DNA from 2 places in the Pseudarthrobacter sp. S3 genome. Region 2 is predicted to be linked to the other one. Evidence: riboswitches for the same ligand, from Rfam matches in the RefSeq annotation. Region 2 holds a riboswitch; the other holds the start of a gene.
The links. Region 2 has a riboswitch for thiamine pyrophosphate ahead of thiO (glycine oxidase ThiO). Riboswitches for the same ligand answer to the same signal wherever they lie in the genome.
Positions count from the first base shown of each region.

Region 1: it holds a riboswitch for thiamine pyrophosphate, as region 2 does, so the genes downstream of both, thiD (bifunctional hydroxymethylpyrimidine kinase/phosphomethylpyrimidine kinase) here and thiO (glycine oxidase ThiO) in region 2, are expected to answer to the same signal.

Region 1 covers NZ_CP189583.1:2,525,270-2,528,564, reverse strand. Annotated here, with positions in the region: gene ACQCSV_RS12120 (Rne/Rng family ribonuclease) at 1-2,295, shown strand, start outside; TPP riboswitch at 2,397-2,494, shown strand; gene thiD (bifunctional hydroxymethylpyrimidine kinase/phosphomethylpyrimidine kinase) at 2,477-3,295, shown strand, end outside.
Region 2 covers NZ_CP189583.1:2,955,205-2,958,499, forward strand. Annotated here, with positions in the region: gene ACQCSV_RS14110 (thiazole synthase) at 1-447, opposite strand, end outside; gene thiS (sulfur carrier protein ThiS) at 452-688, opposite strand; gene thiO (glycine oxidase ThiO) at 685-2,040, opposite strand; TPP riboswitch at 2,033-2,152, opposite strand; gene thiE (thiamine phosphate synthase) at 2,180-2,956, shown strand; gene ACQCSV_RS14130 (RNB domain-containing ribonuclease) at 3,021-3,295, shown strand, end outside.

The DNA.
Region 1 (3,295 bases), 430 kb from region 2:
CGCGTCACATCCGTCAAGGGTTCCACCCGCCTCGAAGCCAAGAAGCAGCGCCGCCGCGAATCCCGTGATACCGGCCGCCGCCGCACCGTCATCACCGAGGCCGAGTTCCTGGCCCGCCGCGAATCAGTGGACCGGCAGATGATTGTCCGCCAGCGCGACGACAGAATCCAGATCGGCGTCCTCGAAGACGGTGTGCTGGCCGAGCACTTTGTCTCCAAGACCCAGCAGGACTCCCTGATCGGCAACGTCTACCTCGGCAAGGTGCAGAATGTGCTGCCGTCCATGGAAGCGGCGTTTGTTGACATCGGACGCGGCCGCAACGCCGTCCTTTATGCCGGTGAAGTGAACTGGGAAGCCGTTAACCTCGAAGGCAAGCAGCGCCGGATCGAAAACGCGCTCAAGTCCGGCGACACCGTCCTGGTCCAGGTCACCAAGGATCCCGTGGGCCACAAGGGTGCACGCCTGACCAGCCAGATCTCGCTGCCCGGCCGCTACCTCGTCTACGTGCCCGGCGGCTCCATGACCGGCATCTCCCGCAAACTGCCCGACGTCGAGCGCAACCGGCTCAAGCGCATCCTCAAGGACCGCCTCCCCGAGCACGCCGGGGTAATTGTTCGCACCGCTGCCGAAGGCGCCTCGGAAGAGGAGCTCACGCACGACATCAACAGGCTGCGCGCGCAGTGGGAGGGCATCGAAAGCCAGTCCACGTCGACCAAGATCCTCGCGCCCGAGCTCCTCTACGGCGAACCGGACCTCACCATCAAGGTGGTCCGTGACGTCTTCAACGAGGACTTCTCCAAGCTTATTGTCTCGGGTGAAGAGGCCTGGGACACCATCGAGGCCTACGTCACGTACGTTGCCCCGGACCTCGTGGGCCGCCTGGAAAAGTGGACCAAGGACCAGGATATCTTCGCCGCGTGGCGGATCGACGAGCAGATCCACAAGGCCCTGGAACGTAAGGTCTTCCTGCCTTCGGGCGGCTCGCTGGTCATTGACCGCACCGAAGCCATGACCGTAGTGGACGTCAACACCGGCAAGTTCACCGGCAGCGGTGGCAACCTCGAAGAAACCGTCACCAAGAACAACCTCGAGGCAGCTGAAGAAGTGGTCCGGCAGCTCCGGCTACGGGACATCGGCGGCATCATCGTCATCGACTTCATAGACATGGTCCTGGAATCCAACCGGGACCTGGTTCTTCGCCGCATGGTGGAGTGCCTGGGCCGTGACCGGACCAAGCACCAGGTTGCAGAAGTGACGTCGCTGGGCCTCGTGCAGATGACGCGAAAGCGCATGGGTACCGGACTCCTGGAAGTCTTCGGGGAGCAGTGCGAATCCTGTGCAGGCCGCGGAATCGTCACCCACGACGACCCCGTAGAGCACCGCCGCGCCAATACCGTAGCCGCTGAGCACCATGTGCACCACGTGCAGCGGGTGGACAGCCGGCAGGAACCGCGCATCAACGATCAGCATGGTGACAGCATGCGCGCTGACACCATGCGCACCGACAGCCAGCGCCCGGACAGCCAGCGCTCGGACAGCCAGCCGGGTGGCCGCACTGACCGGAAGCGCCGCCGCGGACGTGGCGGCCAGCAACTGGAAACGGCACCGGCAGCGCCGGTGCAGATCCACACGGTCCACCCGGAACCCAGTGACGCCGAGCGCCACGCCAAGGCCGAGGCCACGCGGGCCGCGCTTGCGAACATTGCGGCCGCAGCCCACGCTGCGCACGTGCACGACGACGAAGTGGCTCGCGCATCAGCTGCGGCGGGACAAGCTCCGGCTGCACCAGTGCCGGCTTCGCGGCCCGAGATGGACTCCAATGGCCGTCCGGCCGCTGTGCTGACGTTCGGCGGCGAGCAGGTGGTGCTGCCGTTCGTGGCCCATCACGAGGACCAGCCGCACGCACCGGCCCTGACGCTTGACCGCCTCGCGGAGGCCTTCGCCCACCTTGGCGAGCCAGCCCCTGTCGTGGAAAACGAGCCGTCCGCAGTCCAGGCAGCTGCAAGCCAACCGGGCGAACCTGCCCGTCAGCACCAGCCGGCAGTGGCGGAGGAGGATTACTCCGACCACACCGAGGCGCCCCTCGCCCGCCGTCCCCGGCGGAACCGGAGCGCCAGCCGTGCCCAGGGCGCAGCCAACGCCACGTCTGTGGAGCATCACGAAGCCGGTCCGGCGGCTGCCGCTGGACACTCCCACGCCGCCAAGGCCCCGGAGTCCGTCAAGGTGGCTGAGAAGCCTGCGGCCATCAACGCGCCTATCATCCTCGGTGTTGGGGTTCCGGCCTCGGAGCTCTAACGAAGCAGCAGGGCAAGCCTCTACAACGGCGCCCGGACGTGTCTGTGAATCACAGGCTGCGTCCGGGCGTCCTGCGTTAAATCCCGAGGGACGCTAGGCTGGTGACTGACACGGGGTGCCGCGCAGAGAGCCGGCTGAGATCCACACCCGTTGAACCTGTCCGGCTAGCACCGGCGAAGGGATGTCTCCTTTGGCTTCAAGTTCTGTCCTTCCTCCTGCAACGCCCGCGGCGGTTCTGCCGGATATCTCAGCAAACCAGGGTGAGGTCCGGCCTGCGCCAGGCCGGTCTGGCAACGTCCAGGTGCTGCGTGACGTCCCGCGGGTGCTGTCCATTGCCGGATCGGACCCGTCAGGCGGCGCGGGCGTCCAGGCCGACCTCAAAAGCATTGCGGCTCTTGGCGGCTACGGCATGGCGGCCATCACTGCACTGACAGTCCAGAACACCCAGGGGGTGCAGGCGGTTCACGTGCCGCCGGCATCCTTCCTGGGCCAGCAGCTGGACGCCATCAGCGACGACATCACCATCGATGCGGTCAAGATCGGCATGCTCGGCGATGCTGCGGTGATTGGCGTGGTCCGGGACTGGCTGGAAAAGGCGCGTCCCGCCGTCGTCGTTCTCGATCCGGTGATGGTGGCCACGAGCGGTGACCGGCTGCTGCAGGAGTCTGCCGAGGCAGCTCTGCGGGAGCTGCTCCCGCTCGCTGACCTGATCACCCCCAACCTGGCCGAATTGGCCATCCTGGTGGGGGAGCCGCAGGCGCGGGACTGGCCTGATGCGCTCGGACAGGGGCAGCGGTTGTCCGCCGCGGCCGGTGCCACGGTCCTGGTCAAGGGCGGCCATCTCGACGGCGGTGCGTGCCCGGATGCCCTGGTCAACGCCGCCGGGCTGCTCGCCCAGGAGGTAGTGGAAGTGAGCGGTGACAGGATCCCAACCCGCAACAGCCACGGCACCGGCTGCTCGTTGTCGTCGGCTATGGCTACGGCCCAGGCCAGGCTGGGG
Region 2 (3,295 bases):
GTCATCGTTGGTGTAGGCAAACACTTTGAAGCCGCGGTTTACAAGCTGTTCCGTGGCGTCCACCAGCTCCACGGCGTCCGGCAGCAGGGTCTGTTCATCGGCGATGACTTCCAGCTTGAGCCAGTCGGTTTCCAGCGCTTCGCGGGCGAGTTCCGCCGTCATAACCGCGTCCCGGGCGGTGAAGCAGCCTGCAGTGTTGGGCAGGATCCGGATCCCGTGGTCCACCAGGAGCTGGAAAAGGGACCCCGATTCGGCTGGCGAATAGCGCCTCATGGCCACGGTGGTCAGTTCGGTTCCGGACGCCAGCAGGGCAGCGCCCAACCCGTCGAGGCTCGGGGCTCCCCCGGTGCCCATGATGAGGCGGGAGCCGAGCTCGAAGCCGTCGATCATCAGCCTGTCAGCGGCTTCGGGCAGGTTCTGTGAGCTGATGTTGCTAGTTACTGTCATGGTGTCAGCCTCCCTGGACTGCTGTGACCAGTTCGACGTCGTCACCTTCGGCGAGCGCCGTGACGAACCACTGGCTGCGGGGTACTACTTCGGAGTTATGGGCGACGGCGACGCCGAGTTTCTGCCCGTCTGTCGCCTGACCGTTGGCTGCGAGGGGGCGGCCTGTGATCTGACTGATAAGGGTGGTGATGGAGGCGTCGTCCGCCACGGAATGGCGCGAGCCGTTGAGGGTGATGTTCATGCTGATTCCTTCTGAGGGTCGAGGTCCTTCATGTTGCTGATGTCCTTGGGTGGGGACTGTGTGCCGGTTGTGCGGTGCTGTCTTGAAAAGCGCGCCGGGTTGAGCGCCCACCAACGAGGATCCGTCCGGCCGTCGAGCAATTCCCGGCAGATCGCTGCCGCCGCCGGAGCAAGGAGCACTCCGTGACGGAAGAACCCGGTGGCAATAATCAGCCCGGCAATGTTCTCCATGCTCTCCTGGTTTCCCGTTCCTGGTGCGGAAACCGGTACGCGGCCCAGGAGCGGCGCGTTGTCCGGGGTCGCCGGCCTTGCCCGTGCCGTGCATTCCAGGAGTTCAAGCTCCGAGACGGCCGGCACCAGGACCTGGGCGTCACGCAGCAACTGGTAGACGCCGCCGGCCGAGACAGCACCATCGCCTGTCCCGGCGAGCGCGTCCTCCCGTTGCGTCGCCCCGATCACCACCGTGCCGTCCCCTCTGGGAACGATGTAGACCGGCACACCATGGACTATTCCGCGGACTGTCGAGGTGAGGAGCGGACGCAGGTGCTCCGGAACAGCAAGGCGCAGGATGTCACCGTAGACGGGTCGCAGGGGCAGGTGCAGCCCAGCAGGCAGGCCTTCCAGCGACCCCGCCGCCAATCCGTTGGCCACAATCGTCTCCCCGGCGTGGACAGTTCCGCCGTCAGCGAGCGCCACGCCGCAGATGCGTCCGTCCTCCCAAAGAACGGCAGCGGCCCGCTGGTCAACGGCGAATCCCCCGCGGGCACCGGCCACGGCGGTTTCTGCTCCCGGTTCGTGGACGGCCAGGACTTCCTGGAGGCACGCCACCAGCTTCCGTGGATCCACCTGATGGTCTGCGGGGATGTCCAGGGCACAGGAGATGGCCGGGCTGAGCAGGGATTCCCTGGACCTGGCCTCACGGACAGTCAGGGGTTCCACCACCAGGCCGCTGGCCTGCTGTACGGCCCGGAGGTCCATCAGCGCCCTGCGGTCCGCGGCGTCCGCGCCGATGGCGAGGGTCGGCGTCGTCAGGTATCCGGTCTCGCCAGCCCCTGCCAGGGCGAGGTCTGCCGCGAAACCGGGCCACAGGCCGGAGGATGCAAGCATCAGCTCCAGGAGGTCTCCCTCCTGATAGTGGAGTTCGCTTACAGGTGCCAGCATGCCGGCGGCTGCCCAGCTGGCGCCTCTCCCGGGCGCGTCATCGATCAGCACAACGGAACGGCCGGACCGCCGGGCCTCCCAGGCTATGGCGTGGCCGATGACTCCACCGCCGATGACCGCCACGTCGGCGAGCAGCACCGGGTCCGGTCGGAATGATGCAGTCTCAGGCGGGCTGCTTATTGCGGGGGGCATATGGTTCCTTCCCTACGCCGGTACTAGCCGGATCAGGTCAAGCGGTCGGCTCTGACGCCCTCTCAGCCCGGCCGCTTTGTGACGGCTGCAACGGGCTCCCGCAGTACCTGCCCAGTTTAGGGGAATTAGGCTGGTTTCCATGAACTCGCAATCCTTCGCCGCTGCAGGCACGCCCTCAGCCAGCTCTTCCACACCCGAATCCTCGATCTCAACAGATCCCACCGGCGGCATAGGCCCGGGCCTCCCGCACAGCGCCCGGCTGTACCTCTGCACCGACTCACGCCGTGACCGCGGCGACTTTGGCGAGTTTGTGGACGCGGCTTTTGCCGGCGGCGTCGACATCATCCAGCTCCGCGACAAGGCGATCGAGGCGGCGGAGGAGCTGGAGCTGCTGGCCGTGCTTCAGGCCGCGGCCGAACGCCACGCAAAGTTATGGGCCGTCAATGACCGTGCAGATGTCGCTATGCTGTCCGGCGCCCCCGTCTTCCACATCGGGCAAAAAGACCTGCCGGTCGCTTCCGCCCGCGCCCTGCTTGGGGCACCCACAGCGGTCGGGCTGTCCACGCACACCGCCGAACAGATCGAAGGCGCCATCCGGCTGTCCGGCGGGCTGACGTCCGAACGCGGCCTGGACTACTTCTGCGTCGGACCGGTCTGGGCCACTCCCACCAAGCCCGGCCGGGCCGGCGTCGGCCTTGAGCTGGTGCGGTACGCTGCCGAAGCAGTCCGCGCTGCCGGCGGCGCCCAGGCCACCTTGCCCTGGTTTGCCATCGGAGGCATCGATCTTGGCAACGTGGAGCAGGTAGTGGAGGCCGGTGCCGGCAGGATTGTGGTGGTGCGTGCCATCACCGAGGCCCCCGATCCCGCAGCGGCGGCTGCAGCACTCGTGGCGGCCCTGGACGCAGGCGCATCCTGACAATTCCCCGCGTGGCGGACCGTGGGCGTGCACGATCCATGCAAATCGGGCTAACCTGATTTTCGTGTCACATCATCGGTTGGCCCCCAATGTCCACGAGCAGACCAACGAGCTCGCGGCGGCACTGAGCGCCCTGCGGACCGAGCTGGAACTTCCCGGAACCTACCCGGCGGAGGCGGTCCGGGACGCGGAAGCGGCGGTGGCCGCACACGAGTTGCCGGGCGCTGACCTGACAGAGGTGGACTTCCTCACCATCGATCCGGCGTCCTCCACTGACCTGGACCAGGCGCTGTTCATCGAGCGCGCGGACGCTGGCTACCGCGTGCTCTATGCCATCGC